Regions from separate parts of the Blastococcus sp. SYSU DS0828 genome, predicted to be linked through region 4. Evidence: riboswitches for the same ligand, from Rfam matches in the RefSeq annotation. Region 4 holds a riboswitch; each other region holds the start of a gene.
The links. Region 4 has a riboswitch for cyclic di-AMP ahead of ACI79Q_RS03500 (LysM peptidoglycan-binding domain-containing protein). Riboswitches for the same ligand answer to the same signal wherever they lie in the genome.

Region 1: another riboswitch for cyclic di-AMP. It lies ahead of ACI79Q_RS01300 (hypothetical protein); the one in region 4 lies ahead of ACI79Q_RS03500 (LysM peptidoglycan-binding domain-containing protein).
Region 2: another riboswitch for cyclic di-AMP. It lies ahead of ACI79Q_RS15895 (NlpC/P60 family protein); the one in region 4 lies ahead of ACI79Q_RS03500 (LysM peptidoglycan-binding domain-containing protein).
Region 3: another riboswitch for cyclic di-AMP. It lies ahead of ACI79Q_RS12245 (aggregation-promoting factor C-terminal-like domain-containing protein); the one in region 4 lies ahead of ACI79Q_RS03500 (LysM peptidoglycan-binding domain-containing protein).

What each region holds. Positions count from the first base shown of each region.
Region 1 covers NZ_JBJHAK010000001.1:276,371-280,058, forward strand. Annotated here, with positions in the region: gene ACI79Q_RS01290 (protein kinase domain-containing protein) at 1-490, opposite strand, end outside; gene ACI79Q_RS01295 (SDR family oxidoreductase) at 724-1,470, shown strand; gene ACI79Q_RS01300 (hypothetical protein) at 1,493-2,377, opposite strand; cyclic di-AMP (ydaO/yuaA leader) riboswitch at 2,632-2,779, opposite strand; gene ACI79Q_RS01305 (bifunctional 3'-5' exonuclease/DNA polymerase) at 2,948-3,688, opposite strand, start outside.
Region 2 covers NZ_JBJHAK010000021.1:54,698-58,385, reverse strand. Annotated here, with positions in the region: gene ACI79Q_RS15905 (D-alanyl-D-alanine carboxypeptidase family protein) at 1-1,326, shown strand, start outside; gene ACI79Q_RS15900 (hypothetical protein) at 1,410-1,718, shown strand; cyclic di-AMP (ydaO/yuaA leader) riboswitch at 1,894-2,070, shown strand; gene ACI79Q_RS15895 (NlpC/P60 family protein) at 2,088-3,167, shown strand; gene ACI79Q_RS15890 (M48 family metallopeptidase) at 3,408-3,688, shown strand, end outside.
Region 3 covers NZ_JBJHAK010000013.1:61,152-64,839, reverse strand. Annotated here, with positions in the region: gene ACI79Q_RS12250 (hypothetical protein) at 1-255, opposite strand, end outside; gene ACI79Q_RS12245 (aggregation-promoting factor C-terminal-like domain-containing protein) at 498-1,361, opposite strand; cyclic di-AMP (ydaO/yuaA leader) riboswitch at 1,572-1,698, opposite strand; gene ACI79Q_RS12240 (class I SAM-dependent methyltransferase) at 1,816-2,472, opposite strand; gene ACI79Q_RS12235 (GNAT family N-acetyltransferase) at 2,519-3,520, opposite strand; gene ACI79Q_RS12230 (SDR family NAD(P)-dependent oxidoreductase) at 3,561-3,688, opposite strand, start outside.
Region 4 covers NZ_JBJHAK010000003.1:118,609-122,296, forward strand. Annotated here, with positions in the region: gene typA (translational GTPase TypA) at 1-207, shown strand, start outside; gene ACI79Q_RS03500 (LysM peptidoglycan-binding domain-containing protein) at 274-1,143, opposite strand; cyclic di-AMP (ydaO/yuaA leader) riboswitch at 1,164-1,257, opposite strand; gene ACI79Q_RS03505 (DUF5994 family protein) at 1,637-2,137, shown strand; gene ACI79Q_RS03510 (NAD-dependent epimerase/dehydratase family protein) at 2,216-3,208, shown strand; gene ACI79Q_RS03515 (sulfite exporter TauE/SafE family protein) at 3,240-3,688, opposite strand, start outside.

The DNA of each region.
Region 1 (3,688 bases), on a different contig from region 4:
CGAAATCGGTCAGCTTCACCGTGCCGTCCCGGCCGAGCAGGATGTTGGCCGGCTTGACGTCACGGTGGACCACGCCGGCCCGATGGGCCTCGGCCAGCCCGGCCGCCGCCTGCCGCAGCAGCGAGAGCGCGGCGGCGGTGTCCAGCGATCCCACCTCGGCCAGCCGGGCCGACAGCGGAGGCCCCTCCACGAGCTCCATCACCAGGTAGGCCAGCCGCTCGCCGGTGTCCTCGGCGGTCGTCTCCCCGTAGTCGAGGACCGCGGCGATGTTGGGGTGGCTCAACGCCGCCGCGTGCCGGGCCTCGGAGCGGAAGCGCGCCACGAACTCCGGGTCGTCGGCGTACTCGCTGCGCAGCACCTTGACCGCCACGGACCGGTGGAGCTGCAGGTCGCGCGCCCGCCAGACCTCACCCATCCCGCCGACGGCGATGAGCTGCTGCAGCTGGTAGCGGCCGTCCAGGCACCGTCGGCTGGTTCCGGCCGTGGTCACTCCCGAGTCCCCTCGTGTCGGTGCCGAGAGGGCGCCTCCGCGCTCCCCCGTACTCGTACGTCCTGCAGGTGTGCCCGCCCGGAGGGGGTCTGAACCCCGGCGGAGCCGACGAGGTGGAACCCGGCCGGCCCCACGCGCCGCCGCGGTGCCGGCCGCGGATCCGCCTGCGGGCTCTCGTACCGTGCGTGCCGGCCGGTCGCAGCGGCCCGCCGCACCGATCGACAGGAGCACCCATGAACACCGGCGTCGTCCTCATCACCGGCGCGAGTTCCGGCCTGGGCGAGGAGATGGCCCGGCAGTTCGCCGCCCGCGGCCACGACCTGGCGCTCTGCGCCCGGCGCACCGATCGGCTGGACGCCCTCGCAGCGGAGATCCGCTCGGCCACCGGCCGGCGGGTGGAGACCGCGGCGCTCGACGTCACCGACGCCCAGGCCGTGCCCACGGTCTTCACCGCGTTCGCCGCGGCGTTCGGCTCGATCGACCGGGTGGTCGTGAACGCCGGCCTCGGCAAGGGCGCGCCCCCGGGCACCGGCCGGGCCGAGGCCAACCGCGAGACGGCGATGACGAACTTCGTCGGCGCGCTGGCGCAGACCGAGGCGGCGCTGGAGATCTTCCGCCGCCAGGGCCGCGGGCACCTCGTGCTGATCTCCTCGATGTCGGCGCTGCGCGGCATGCGCCGGTCGATGACCACCTACGCCGCCACCAAGGCCGGGGTCGCGTCCCTCGCCGAGGGGCTGCGGGCCGAGCGGATCCCCGGCCTGGACGTGTCGGTGATCTACCCCGGCTACATCCGGTCGGAGATGAACCAGCACGTGCAGCAGCGAACCCGGTTCATGGTGGACACCCCGACGGGCGTCCGCGCCATGGTGGCCGCCATCGAGGCCCGGCGGGCCACGGCCTACGTCCCCGCGTGGCCGTGGGTGCCCATCGGGCTGGCCATGCGGGTGCTGCCGCTGTCCGTGGTCCGCCGGCTCACCTAGGCACGGCCGCGGGGCGGTGGGGTCAGTTGTAGTTCACGTGCACGTGGTCGAAGTGGTTGGCCGTCGCGCTGCCCCGGTTCTCCATCGCCTGCCACGAGCCGCCCGGGGACGAGAGCATCCGCTGCTGCCAGATCAGGTAGTCCACGCCCAGCTCGGCCCAGTGGGCGCGGTGGTAGGCGACGATCGCGTCCCCGAGGGCGGCGTCGGACATCACCATGTAGTCCAGCGCCAGGCCCGAGGGGTGCCCGCCCGGGTCGGCGGCGCTGGCCCGGGTGCCGCCGAGGGTGATCCCCGCGGCGCCGGGCACGTTGCTGACCACCGCGTCGGCCGCGGCCTGGGTCTGCGGCTTCACGCTGCCCGCGGTGTTGGAGATGCGGGCGACCGCCGTGGCCGCCACCGAGGCGGCGGTGGTGGCGGCGGCCCGGGCCTCCTGTGTGGGCGTCGCCGCGGCGGGGGCCGCGGCCGCCCGCTCGGCGGCTGCGGCCTCCTCCGCTGCCTTCTCCTCGGCAGCCTTCGCCTCGGCCTCGGCGCGGGCGGTGGCCTCCGCCTCGGCCTTCTGCCGGTCGAGCTCGGCCTGGTCGGCCGCGGCCTGGGCCTGCTGGGCCGCGACCTGCTCGGCCTCGCGGCTGCTGCGGCTGGCCGCCAGGTCCTGCAGCGGGGCGAGGTCCTCGGCGACGTCGACCGGGCCGGAGCGGGAGGTGAGCCCGAGCTCCTGGGCGACGCTCACCGACTGCGAGGTGCCGGCCTCGGCCTGGGCGCCCGGGTCCACGCCGACGAGGGTGTTGACCAGGAGGGCACCGGCGGCGGCGACCCCGAGGTAGAACGCCGGACGGCGGAGGCCCGAGGGCGGGCGACGGCGGAGGGCGAGCGGGCCACGACGGCCCGAGGTGGTGGTGCGGGGATCCATGGGTTCGGGGTGCTCCGTTGGTGCGGCGGGGTCGGCCGGGCGAGGCGGACCGCGAGGGATGCGGGCTGCGGACCGGCGCCGGGTCGCGGGGCCACCGGGCACCGGCGGCTCGGCCGGCGGTCATCGCTGGTGGGGGCGACCGGCGGGACGCCGGGTGCGCGTGCGGTCAGGTCCGGGGACGCACCGGGGGGCGGCGGTGCCGGCGGGCGCGGGATGGTGCGGCGGTGCAGGGGCGCGCCATGCGGCGGCTCTCCGTTTCTTCCGTCGTGCCGCCTACCGGGTTAGCTGACGGATTCGGACGGGAAGCAGCCCTACCCGCACCGGGACGTGCCCGGTGCGCGATTCACCCCAGAACTTCGGTGGGTCCCCGGCTCGCCCGCAGCTCGAAGGCGGCGGGCGACTCGGCGGCGCCCGGCAGACCCTCCCCGGATGGGGAGAGAACGATCGACCGGGCTCCGCCACGGTAACCGTCGTTATGCAGTCGTGACAATGCGGGAGCGGTCACTTCCGCAGATCGTGACGCGTGTCGCGCCACCGTGCCGGCCCCGTCGGTGGTGTACGGCAGTCCGTTCAGCCGGCGTCGGCCCAGGACCGGACGACGGCGACGTCCAGCGGGAAGTCCACCGGGAAGGCGCCGAACAGCAGCCGCCCGGCCGTGGTGGCCGCGGCGCGCACCGCCTCGACCACGTCGCCGGCCAGGTGCTCGGGGGTGTGCACGACCACCTCGTCGTGGAGGAAGAACGCCAGGTGCGCCCGGGTCCCCAGCGGCCCGTCGCCGCCCAGCCGCCAGAGCCGGTTGCGGAGGTCGGCCAGCCAGCACAGCGCCCACTCCGCTCCGGTGCCCTGGACGACGAAGTTGCGGGTGAACCGGCCCCAGGCGCGGCGGGCGCGGTCACGGTCCTCCCGGGAACCGGCCTGCTCCGCGGCCTCGCCGAGCCCGTCCGCCCGCTGCGCCCAGGCCGCGCTGGGCGACGGCGACCCCCGGCCCAGCAGCGTGTGCACCACCTCGCCGCGTTCGCCGGCCCGGGCGGACTCCTCGACCAGGCCGATGGCGCGCGGGTAGCGGCGGGCGAGCCGGGGCATCATGCGGCCGCTCTCCCCGCGGGTGCCGCCGTACATGGCCCCGAGGATGCCCAGCTTGGCCTCCGCCCGGGTCGCCACCGCGCCACCGGCGACCATGCCCGCGTAGAGGTCCGAGGCCCGCGCCGCCTCGGCCATCGCGGTGTCCGCGCTCATCCCGGCGAGCACCCGGGGCTCCAGCTGGGCCACGTCGGCGACGACGAATCGCCAGCCGTCGTCCGCGACCGCCGC
Region 2 (3,688 bases), on a different contig from region 4:
CTCGCCGGCATGGGCTTCCTCGACGCCGTCGACGCGCACCTCGCCCACCTCATCGGCATCGCGGAGAGCCACCGGCGCGCCGCCCTGGACCAGCAGCAGCGCGCCCAGGCCGCGCTCGACGCGGCCCAGGGGCGGGCGGACGAGGTGGCCGCGCGGGTGGCCGCGCTGGAGGCGGCCGCCGACGCGGTCACCACGGAGCTGCACGACACGCTCGCCGTCGTCGACCGGCAGCTGGCGGCGCTCCAGGGGGAGCAGGCGTCGGTGAACGAGCAGACGGCGGCCAGCTGGCGGGCCTACGTCGACCAGCTCCGGACCGCCGGCCTCGCGGACGTGCCCGCCGCTGCGCTGCGGGAACCCGAGCGCAGCCTCCCCGACCGCCTGGCTCCGGTGGGCGCCGCCGGGGGCGGCGCGCAGCGCGGGGTGGCCCAGCTGCCCGGGCGGCCGAGTTCGCTCCTGGTGCTGCCCGCCGAGACCCTCGCCGCCGTCAGCGGCGCGATGGAGGCCCTGGGGCAGCCGTACGCGCCGGGGACGGCGGGGCCGGAGTCCTGGGACTGCGGCGCACTGGTCCGGGTGGCCTACGGCCGGGCCGGTGTCCAGCTGCCCGCGACGCAGGAGGAGCTGTTCGCGAGCGCCGTGCCGGTGGACCGCGCCGACGTCCTCCCCGGCGACCTGGTCTTCCTGGGCTCCCCGGAGGCGGGGCTCGGGCACGTGGGCATCGCCCTGGACCCGCGGACCATGCTGACCGCTGACGCGCGGGCCGGCGCGGTCGTGGTGCGCACGCTGCCGGGCGACCAGGTGCTGGCGATCGGCCGCCCGGTCCTCGGCCAGCGGCCCCCTGTCGCCGTCCCGGGGCCGGCCGCGGGGGCGCTGCGGACCGAGTGCGGCAACACCGTCTACCCGCCCAGCTACGACGGAGCCCGCGCATGGGGCGGCTACCCGAACGGCCTCATCCCGCCCAGCGCCATGTGCCCGCTGGGCGTCGGCGGGCACGCGCTGCGCTGCGACGCGGCCGCCGCCTACCGCGCCATGTCGGCGGCCTACGCGACCGCCTTCGGCAGCCCGTTGTGCATCACCGACTCCTACCGGACCTACGCAAGCCAGGTGCGGCTGTACGGGGAGAAGCCGGCCCTGGCCGCGGTGCCCGGCACCAGCAACCACGGCTGGGGTCTGGCGGTGGACCTGTGCGGTGGCGTCGAGACGTTCGGCACCCCGCAGTACGCCTGGATGGCTGCCAACGCCGGCCGGTTCGGCTTCCTGCACCCCACGTGGGCCGATCCGGGCAACGGGCGCGAGGAGCCGTGGCACTGGGAGTTCGCGGGCAGCTGATCCGGCGCGAGCCGTCGGTGGCGCGGCGGAAATGTCGGTGGCCCTTCCTACCGTGCGCAGCAACTCACGGAGGAGAAGAAGCGATGCTCATCGATTGCGACACCTGCACCGCCCGCGGGACCGGCTGCGCCGACTGCGTCGTGACCGTGCTGCTGGGAGCCCCGCCCGGGTGGCAGGGGGGCGACCCGGTCGTCGTGCCGATGACCGGGCGGCCGCGTGGCGGGCCGGCCGCGGCCGCCGAGGACGTCGTCGTGCCACCGCCGGGCGTGGTGGTGGAGTTCGACGAGGTGGAACGCAGCGCCGTGCGCGCGCTGGCCGAGGGGGGCCTGGTTCCCCCGCTGCGGCATCCCGACGGGCACGGCGGGGAGCGGTCCGGACGGCGCACCGGCTGATCGCCGCCGCACCCGCGGCGAGGGCCGGGTGACCACCCGATCGGGTGAATGCCCAGGTGGGCGGCCAGGCGCCCGTCGCACACGTCTCAGCTGTCCCCGTTTGTCACAGGCGCATCACGGTCGTAGGGTTCCCTCCGTTCGGCCGGGTGGTCGTCATCCATCGATGGATGGCCTCGACCGGACACCGCCTAATCACCGCGTGGCGCGCACCACTGCGCCCGAGGTGTACCGGGGACCCACCGCACTCTGGGGTGAGTTCTCCCGCCGCCGGCTCGCCGGTGGGTGGGGGATAGGGCCAGTCTTCCCAGCCCGAACCCGTCAGCTAACTCGGTCGGCGGTCGAAGTGGAAGAAACGGAGAGCCGCCGCACGTGGCGACCCCTCACGCACTACTGACGCACGCCCCCGAACAACTCCACACCGCCGGCCGGCGCAGCTCCGCCAGCGCCCGCCGCTTCGGACCGCTCCGTTCGGGGCTCCTGGTCAGCGCCGTCGCAGCCCTGACCGTCACCGTCCTCCCGGGTACCGCGTCGGCGGTCCCCGGCACCGCCGACGAGATCGCCGCCCAGGTGGCCGAGGCCAGCCACGAGCTGGAGGTCGTCTCCGAGCAGCTGAACGAGGCGCGCGTCGTCCTTGAGGGCCACCAGCGCGACGCGCAGGCCGCGAGCGAGGCGGTCGCGGAGGCGGAGGGCCGGCTCGGCTCCCTCGACGGCCACATGCGCCGGCTGGCCCGCAGCGTCTACACCGGCAGCGGCATGTCGCCGCTCGACGTCCTGCTGACCAGCACCTCGGCCGACCAGCTGGTCGACCAGCTGGGCACCCTCGACGCCATCGCCGGGCACACCAGCGAGGTGCTCACCGAGGTGTCGCGCGCGGCCGAGGACGCGGAGCAGGCCCGCGACGCCGCCGAGGAGGCCGCGGCGGACGCCCGGCGGACGGTGGAGCAGATCGCCGCCCAACAGGAGGAGCTCGAGGCGAAGATCGCCGACTACCAGCGCCGGTACGAGGCGCTCACCGCGCCGCAGCAGGAGCAGGTGGCGCAGGCCCACGGTGGTACCGGCCTCCCGGCGCCCACCGGCGCCGTCATCGCGCCGAGCTCGGCCGCCCAGGTGGCGGTGAACACCGCGCTCGCCCAGATCGGCGACCCGTACGTGTGGGGTGCCGGCGGGCCGAACGCCTTCGACTGCTCGGGGCTGACGTCGTACGCCTACGCCGCGGCGGGTGTGATGCTGCCGCACTCCAGCCGGTCGCAGAGCCAGATGGGCAGGCCCGTCGCGCGCGGCGAGCTGCAGCCTGGCGACCTGCTGTTCTTCTACAGCCCGGTGAGCCACGTGGGCATGTACATCGGCAACGGCCAGATGGTGCACGCCTCCACCTCCGGCCAGCCGGTGAAGGTGGCGAGCGTGGACTCGATGGGGAACTACAACAGCGCCCGTCGCATCGCCGGCTGACGGCTCCGGGAGCATCGCAGCGAGGAACGAGGGCCGGTGATCCCGACAGGGGTCGCCGGCCCTCGCGGTCGCTGGCCGGTCAGGTGACCGAGGGCCCGATCCCGAGGATCTCGGGCAGGCCCGGAGGACGGGAACACGGTGAGGGCGGGCCTCGCGACCGGGTCGAGCAGGATGCCGGCCGCCCAGCACGTCCCCGAACCGGGACGGGCCGCTGCGGTTGGCCCGCCTAGGATCGGCCGGGTGAGCGTTCGCCGGGCCGCCCTGGTGGCCGCGGCCCTGCTGGGGATCGCCGTCGTCGTCGTCATCGTCGTCCGCACCCCGTGGGACGTGGTGCCCGAACCGCCCGGAGGGCACACCGAGCCCGACCCGACCGCCGGCCTGGATCCCGCGGCGATCGAGCGCGCGGAGGCCTTCGCCGCCGCCCTGCGACCCGCGTCGCTGCTCTCCCTCGTCCTCGGGCTGGCGGTCTCGGCCGTGCTGGGGCTCACCCCGCTGGGGGCCCGCCTGATGCGGTCGCTGGG
Region 3 (3,688 bases), on a different contig from region 4:
GTCGAGCTGAGCGCGCATGGCGGCGATCGAGGTGCGCTGCGCGGTCACCATCTCCTTGACGGCGCGCAGCTGGGCCGCCGACATCGCCCCGGGCGGGCTGGGCAGGGCCGGCAGCGGGAGGCGGGACGTCGCATTCCCGGCGAGGTTGCGGGCGCGATCGGAGAAGAACCGCAGCTGGTTCACGAACTCGTCGATCGACCGCCCGACGATCCCGCTCTGCGGGGTGGTCCGGTCGGCGTCGTCGGCCTCGGTCATCGCTCCCCCTCCGTGCACGCTGCACCGACCTTAGGCCTGGAGCCGAGGCTCGGCTGCGCTGAGCCGACCCCGGGCATTGGAAGCTCTACCTGCGTCCTCGGGGCCGACGACGCAGGTAAAGCCTCCAATGCCTCAGCGGGGACGCCCCCGTCCGAAGACCACCCCGAGCGTGGTGACGTGCTGGAACGGCCTCGCCGCAGGGTCCCGCCCCGCGCGGGCGAGGGGCGGGGGCAGAGGCCCGCTCAGTACCAGCCGGTGGCCTGGGAGTGCGACCACGCGCCGCACGGGGAGCCGTAGCGGTTGTTGATGTAGATCAGGCCGGCGTCGATCTGCCGGTAGCCGTCGGAGGTCTTGGCGATGCCGGTCCCGGCCCAGGTGGAGTCGAGGAACTGCGCGATGCCGTAGGCGGTGCTCCGCGGGTTCTGGGCGTTCGGGTTCCACCCGCTCTCCTTGCCCCACAGGCTCTCCAGGCAGCTGAACTCGCTGCCCGAGCCGCCGAGCTTGCCCATCGCGTACTCCTGGAAGGAGCCGGCCGGGGCCGCGGCGGCCGGCGCGGGAGCGCTCCGGGCAGGAGCCGGAGCCGGGGCCGGGGCCGGGGCTGGTGCGGCCGGCGCCGGGGTGCGGGCGGCCTGCTCCCGGGCCGCCTGCACGCGGGCGGCCTCCTCGGCAGCGGCCTTGCGGGCGGCCTCCTCGGCAGCGGCCTTGCGCGCGGCCTCCTCCTCGGCGGCGCGGCGGGCGGCCTCCTCGGCGGCACGGCGGTCCAGCTCGGCCTGCTCGGCCGCGGCCCGCGCCTCCGCTGCGGCGGCCTGCTCGGCCGCGCGCTCGCTGCGGCTCGCGGCCAGCTGGCCGAGGGTGTCGGCCGCGGCCACCGTCACGTCGGGCGCGGGGGTCTCGTCGGTGATGCCGAGCTGCTCGGCGACGCTGACGGAGGCCAGCTCCGGCTCGGCCTGGGCGACCGGCTCGTCGGCGACGACGCCGTTGGCCAGCAGGCCGCCTGCCGCGGCGACCGCCAGGAGCAGCAGCGCGGAACGGCGGACCGTCTTCGTCGAACGGCGCCCGGTCGTGGGGCGGAGAGCACGGGTGATCGAGGTGGCGCGAAGGTTCATGGGGAGGAACTGCTCCAGGGGCAGGGGGCGGCAGGGCCGGCGACGGCGGCGGGAACTGCTGCGGGGATGGTCGAGGGGCAGCGGTGTCGGGCGTACGCCCGGGCGCTCAGCGCGGGGAAGGCGCGCGCGAGGCTCCGTACCGGCTGCGGTTCCGTGCAAGGTGGGCCCGCAGGCTCGCCATGCGGCGGCTCTCCGTTTCTTCCGTCGTGCCGCCTACCGGGTTAGCTGACGGATTCGGGCGGGAAGCGGCCCTACCCGCGCCAGGACGTGCCCCGGCGCGCGATTCACCCCAGTACTTCGGTGGGTCCCCGGCTCGCCCTCGGCGGGCGACTCGGCGGCGCCCGGCGGACCTCCCCCGGATGGGGAGAGAACGACCGGCCGGGCGGGACCCACGGTAACCAGCGTTATCCGTTCGTGACAATCCCCTGGCGGGAAAAGGAACGGGAGGTGACCGTCAGGGGAGCCGCCAGACCGTGGTCCGGCGCACCGGCACCGGCCCGGTGGGCGACGGCTCGGTGTCGGGCACGTCGTAGACCGCCAGCGCTTCCAGCCGGTCCTCGGGGAGGTACACCCGCCCGGGATCACCGATCAGCACCTCGGCACCGCCGGCCCGGGCCGCCTCGAGGAAGGGCAGCACCCGGTCGGTCATCTCCCGGTCGTAGCAGACGTCGCCGGCGAGGACGACCGCGACGTCGGGCGGCTCGCCCCCGAGCACGTCGCCGGCGGGCGTGATGCCCGGGGTGCCGTTCCGCTCGGCGTTGACGGCGATCGCGGTCAGCGCGAACGGGTCGACGTCGCTGGCGAGCACCGCGGTCGCGCCGGCCAGGACCGCCGCGACCGCGACCAGGCCGCTGCCCGCCCCCAGGTCCAGCACGGTGCGCCCGGCCACCAGGCCGGGGTGGTCGAGCACGTGGCGGGCCAGCGCCTGGCCGCCCGGCCAGGCCGCGGCCCAGAACGGCGGGTCCGTGGAGGTGCGCCCGTGCTCGGCCTCCATCGCCTCCCACAGGGCGACGACGTCGGCGGCGACCAGCAGCTCCACCTCGGGCACCAGGTCCGGCCGGACCGGCCGGGTGTGGGCGCGGACGAACTCCGCAGGGATGGAACGGTCCACCCCGGCAGTCAACCGCACGCGGCCGGCGGCGGTGGGACCGCCCGGCTCAGAGACGGGTCGACCAGGACGACAGCGCGCCGGCGGGGCGGAAACCCAGCGCCTCGTTGACCGCGACCATGGGCGTGTTGCCCTCGGAGTTGTAGGTGCTGATCCGCCGGACGCCGGGGAACCCCGCTGCCAGCTCCCGCAGCACGGCCGCCTTCATCCGGGCGCCGAGCCGGTGCCCCCGGTGCTCACGGAGCACCAGCGTGCCGCCCTGTTGGGCGAGCGCCGGCTGGGCGAGCGGGATCTGCAGGTCGGTGAAGCCGACCAGCCGGCCGCCGATCACCGCGCCCGCGCTGAGCACCGTCCGGCCCCGGGCGACGTGGGTCCGCTCGTACTCGCGGATCCGGTCCCCGTCCCACTCCTCCTCCCCCACCGGCAGATCGCCGTGGGGTGCGTCGGTGGTCATGCGCCGCTCCAGCAGCGCCCGGTCGGCCAGCAGCGCGTCCGGGGTGCGGTCCCGCCAGGTGACGATCTCGTACCCGGCGCCGGCCGCGGCCTCGAGCGCCCCCAGCCGGTCCTCGTCGACCGGCAGCACCAGTTCCCGGCGGGTCTCCACCAGGTCGCAGGACCAGCCGTGCCGCTCGGCGAAGGCGCGGCCCGGCGCCCCGGGGCCGGGCTCGTCCACCTCGCTCACCAGCGAGTTGCGGCCGTGCGCGGCGGCGAGTACCCGGGCCTCGGCCAGCAGCGCGCTCCCGAGGCCACGGCGCCGGGAGGCCGGGTGCACCGCGAGGTCCACCACCGCCAGCGTCGGGTTGTCCTTGCGCGGGAGGATCAGCCGGAGCGCGCCGGCGACCGCGCCGTCCACCAGGGCGGCCCGGTGGGTGCCGTCCCGGGAGCCACCGGGCGCGACGAGCTCCCGCCCCAGCGCGACGTCCTCCTGCGCCGGCCGGGGCGGGTCCTGCGGCCGGGCGGCCCGGCCGGAGGCGGCCCACACCTCGCACCAGGAGGGGAAGAGGTCGTCGTCGGGGCCGAGCTCGACGATCCGGCAGGAGGGGTCGGTCACGTCCCCGTTCTACTGGCACCGGCAATACCTTTTCCGGCGCTCAGCCCCTCGGCCGCGCGGTCGCCCGGCGAGCGATCAGCCGCCAGTAGGTGCCGGGCAGCAGGCGGACCAGCACGTCGGGCACCGTGGCGCTCCAGCCGATCAGCAGCCGGGGGCGGCGGCGCTCGA
Region 4 (3,688 bases):
AAGAAGCTCACCAACATGCGCAAGTCCACCTCCGAGGAGCTGGAGCGGCTGATCCCGCCGAGGATCCTCAACCTGGAGCAGGCGCTGGAGTTCTGTGCCGAGGACGAGTGCGTGGAGGTCACGCCGGCCGGCGTCCGCATCCGCAAGGTGGTGCTCGACCAGACCGAGCGCGGCAAGGCCAAGAACCGCAAGCCCAAGCCCAGCTGATCCGCCCATGACGCAGCGAGCCCCTGCCCGGTGATCCGGGCAGGGGCTCGCTGCGTCATGGGGCCGTTACGGCGCCGGCACGAAGGCCACGTGCGGGTGGTCCATGTGGTTGGCGGTGGGGGAGCCGCGGTCCTCCATGGGCTGCCAGGCCCAGCCCGTCCACGTCCCGGCGATCTGCTGCTGCCAGATCACGTACTCGACGCCGAGGCGCGCCGCGTTGTCGATGACGTACTGGCTGAGCGCGTCGCCCGTGGCCCGGTCGTCGTAGACCATGAAGTCGGCGGCGCGGCCCTCCGACGGGCTGTGGCCGGGGCGGGTGAGCACCGTCGGGATGCCGAACTCCGCGGCGACCTCCGCGACGGCGGGGCGCACGTGCGGTTCCCACGCGCCGTAGGCGGCGGTGTCGAGGGCCGGCCGGTCCGCGGCGCGGCTGGCACGCTCCGGGGCCGCCGACGGGCCGCCGACGAGGGTGAGTCGCTGCCCGACGCGCAGCACGTTCGGGTCCGCGCCGATGACCTCGAGGTTGAGGGCGTGCACGTCCTGCCAGGTGGTGCCGTGGCGGGCGGCGATGCCGCCCAGCGTGTCGCCCGGCTGCACCACGTACTCGCCGCCGGCGGGGGCGGGGGCGGCAGGGGCGGCGCCCGATCCGCCGATGACGAGGACCTGCCCGACGCGCAGGACGTTCGGGTCGGCGCCGATGGTGGCGAGGTTGTCGGCGTGGATGGTCTGCCACGAGGTGCCGTGGGCGGCCGCGAGCCCGCCCAGCGTGTCACCGGGGACGACCGTGTGCTCCCCGGGGTGGGCCTGTGCCGGACCGGCGATCGCGAGGGAGGCGGCCGCGGCGGCCGCGAGGACCACGGCCGGACGTGCCATGGCCGCCGCCGCCGCGGAGGTGCGGGTGGAGCGACCGGGTCGTGCCGTGCGGTGCTTGAGCATGGGGAAGCCTCTCGCCGCCTGCGGGGTTAGCTGTCGGGTTCGGGCGAGAGCTGCCCGGCCGCGTGCTGCGGCTTCACCCCGAGGCCGAGGGCCAGGATCTCGTGGGTTCCCCGCGCCTGCCCGTCGTGTGCACGGGTCCGGTGGCGGTGGGCAGGTTCGGCGGTCCGCCATCCGGGCCCACCCGTTGGTGGACGCAGCACGGTAGGCAGACCGCCGTCCCCGACGGCAAGGCCGCGGAGCCTCCATCGCGGGCGGCCCCGCGCGGACTGACTCGCCGTGGCCCGCCCCCGACTGCCCGTGTGCGGTGCTCGTACCGGCGGCGCACGGTCCGCGGCGCGGGCTCCGTGCTCGTCAGGTCACGAATCGTGATGACTGGCCGAAGCGGTCCGACGCGCCCGCCACGCCGTCGAGGAGTCTCGCCTCGCACCCGTCCTACGTTGACCTCGGAGCCGTCTCCCCGGCTCCCTGGGAAGAGGAAGGCGGCCGAACGCTCATGGCGACGATCACCCGTACGGTTCCGGCGATCGAGGGCTTCCGGGGTGGCATCGACGTCCGGGTGAGCCTGCGCGCCGACGCCGGATCGGGCGGTTCGGCGTTCGACGGTGCGTGGTTCCCGCGGAGCCGGGACCTCGCCGTGGAGCTGCCGGAGCTGATCGCGGCGCTGGAGCGGCGTGGTGTGCGGGTGGAGCGGTTCACCTACGCCCTCGACGCCTGGGAGCCGGCCCCCCGCAAGCTGGAGGTGCTGGGCCGCACGGTCCGCGCCGGCGGCTTCCGGAGCATGGACCCGCAGGTCGTCTGCCTCACCTGGGCCGGGGGGAACCGCCGGGCCGACCTGCTGGTCGTCCCGCCGGAGACCGACGTCCTCACCGGCGCCCGGGCGCTGCGGCTGTGCACCCGGCGGGGCCTGCCGTCCTCGCCCCAGATGGTGCTCGCCGCGGCCCGTTCCACGCCCCTTCCGCAGGTGCCCACGCTGCCGGTGTCCCGCGCGGTGTAGCGCTCGTCCGCCGACGGCGGATCCGCTGCCGGCGAACTCCCTGGACGCGCGGGCGCCGACCGGGCTGGAGTGCTCGGCATGAGACTCCTCGTCCTCGGCGGCACCCACTTCCTCGGCCGGCACGTGGTGGAGGCCGCGCTCGCTCGCAGGCACGACGTCGCCACCTTCACCCGGGGCCTGACGGGTCCGCCGCCGGAGGGCGCGCGGGCGCTGCACGGCGACCGCGACGACCCCGGCGCGCTGCCGCGCGCGCTGGGGGAGTGGGAGCCCGAGCTCGTCGTCGACACCTCCTGCCAGACCCGGGCCGCCGCCCGCAACGCCGCTGCGGCGCTGGGCGGGGTCCGCTCCTACGTCTTCGTGAGCAGCCTCAACGCGTACCGCAACTGGCCGCCGGGGCCGCTCGGCCCGGAGGACGGCGAGCCGACCTGGGACACCGAGGACGACGAGTACGGGCCCATCAAGGCCTTCGGCGAGCGGGAGCTCGCCGCCGCCGTCGGTGGCCGCTTCCTCGCCGCCCGTGCCGGCCTGATCGTCGGCCCCTCCGACCCGATCCACCGCCTCGGCTGGTGGCTGGAGCGCATCGCGAGCGGCGGTCGGGTGGTCGTCCCGGCCGAGGGCGTCGCCCAGCCGATCGCGCTGGTCGACGCCCGTGACCTGGCCGCCTGGCTCGTGGACATGGCCGGGCAGGGCCGCACCGGTGCGGTCAACGCCACGGGGCCGGCGGGCATGACGACCCTGGGCGGCCTGCTCGAGCTCTGCCGGGTCGTCACCGGGAGCGCGGCGGAGTGGGTACCGGTGCCCGAGGCCGACCTTCTCGCCGCCGGCGTCCAGGAGTGGCTGCACCTGCCGCTGTGGCTGCGCCACGAGGTCGCCCGCACCGCCTGGGACGTCGACACCACCCGGGCCGCCGAGCTCGGGCTGGCCACGCGGGCGCTGGAGGCGACCGTCGCCGACACCTGGGCGTGGCTGCGCACGCACGAGCGGCCGGCGCCGCCGGCGCACCGCCCCGCCGACCAGCCCGGACCCGGCCTCCCGGCCGAGCTGGAGGCCTTCCTGCTGGCCGGCCGCTAGGAGCAGCCGGCGGGTGCCGTGCGGCGCCCTGTCAGTCGCGGGGGGCGCTGGGCCGGCCCGCGCCGACCGGGACCTCGCGGGAGTCGGTGGCGTCGGCGGCCACGTTCTGCTCGGCCACCTCGGCGAGGGCGTCGGCCGACTCCAGCCGCGTGTCCCGCCGGTACTGGCGGTAGGAGTGGACGACGGCCAGCACCCAGACGACCGCGAGCACTGCGTAGACCAGGGCGCTGACGGCGTCGCCGGCGTCCACCCAGTCGCTGCGCAGCAGCGTGCGGGTGTTGGTGATCACGATCATCCCGCCGACCAGGGAGCCCAGCATGCGCGGCGGGATGTGCCGCACCAGCCACGCGGCGATCGGCGCGGCGACGAGGCCGCCGGCGAGCAGCCCGGCGACCCACAGGGGGTCGATGCCCGCCGAGCCCAGCGCCATCAGGAAGCCGAGGCTCGCTGCCAGCGCGACGAGGAACTCGGAGGTGTCGA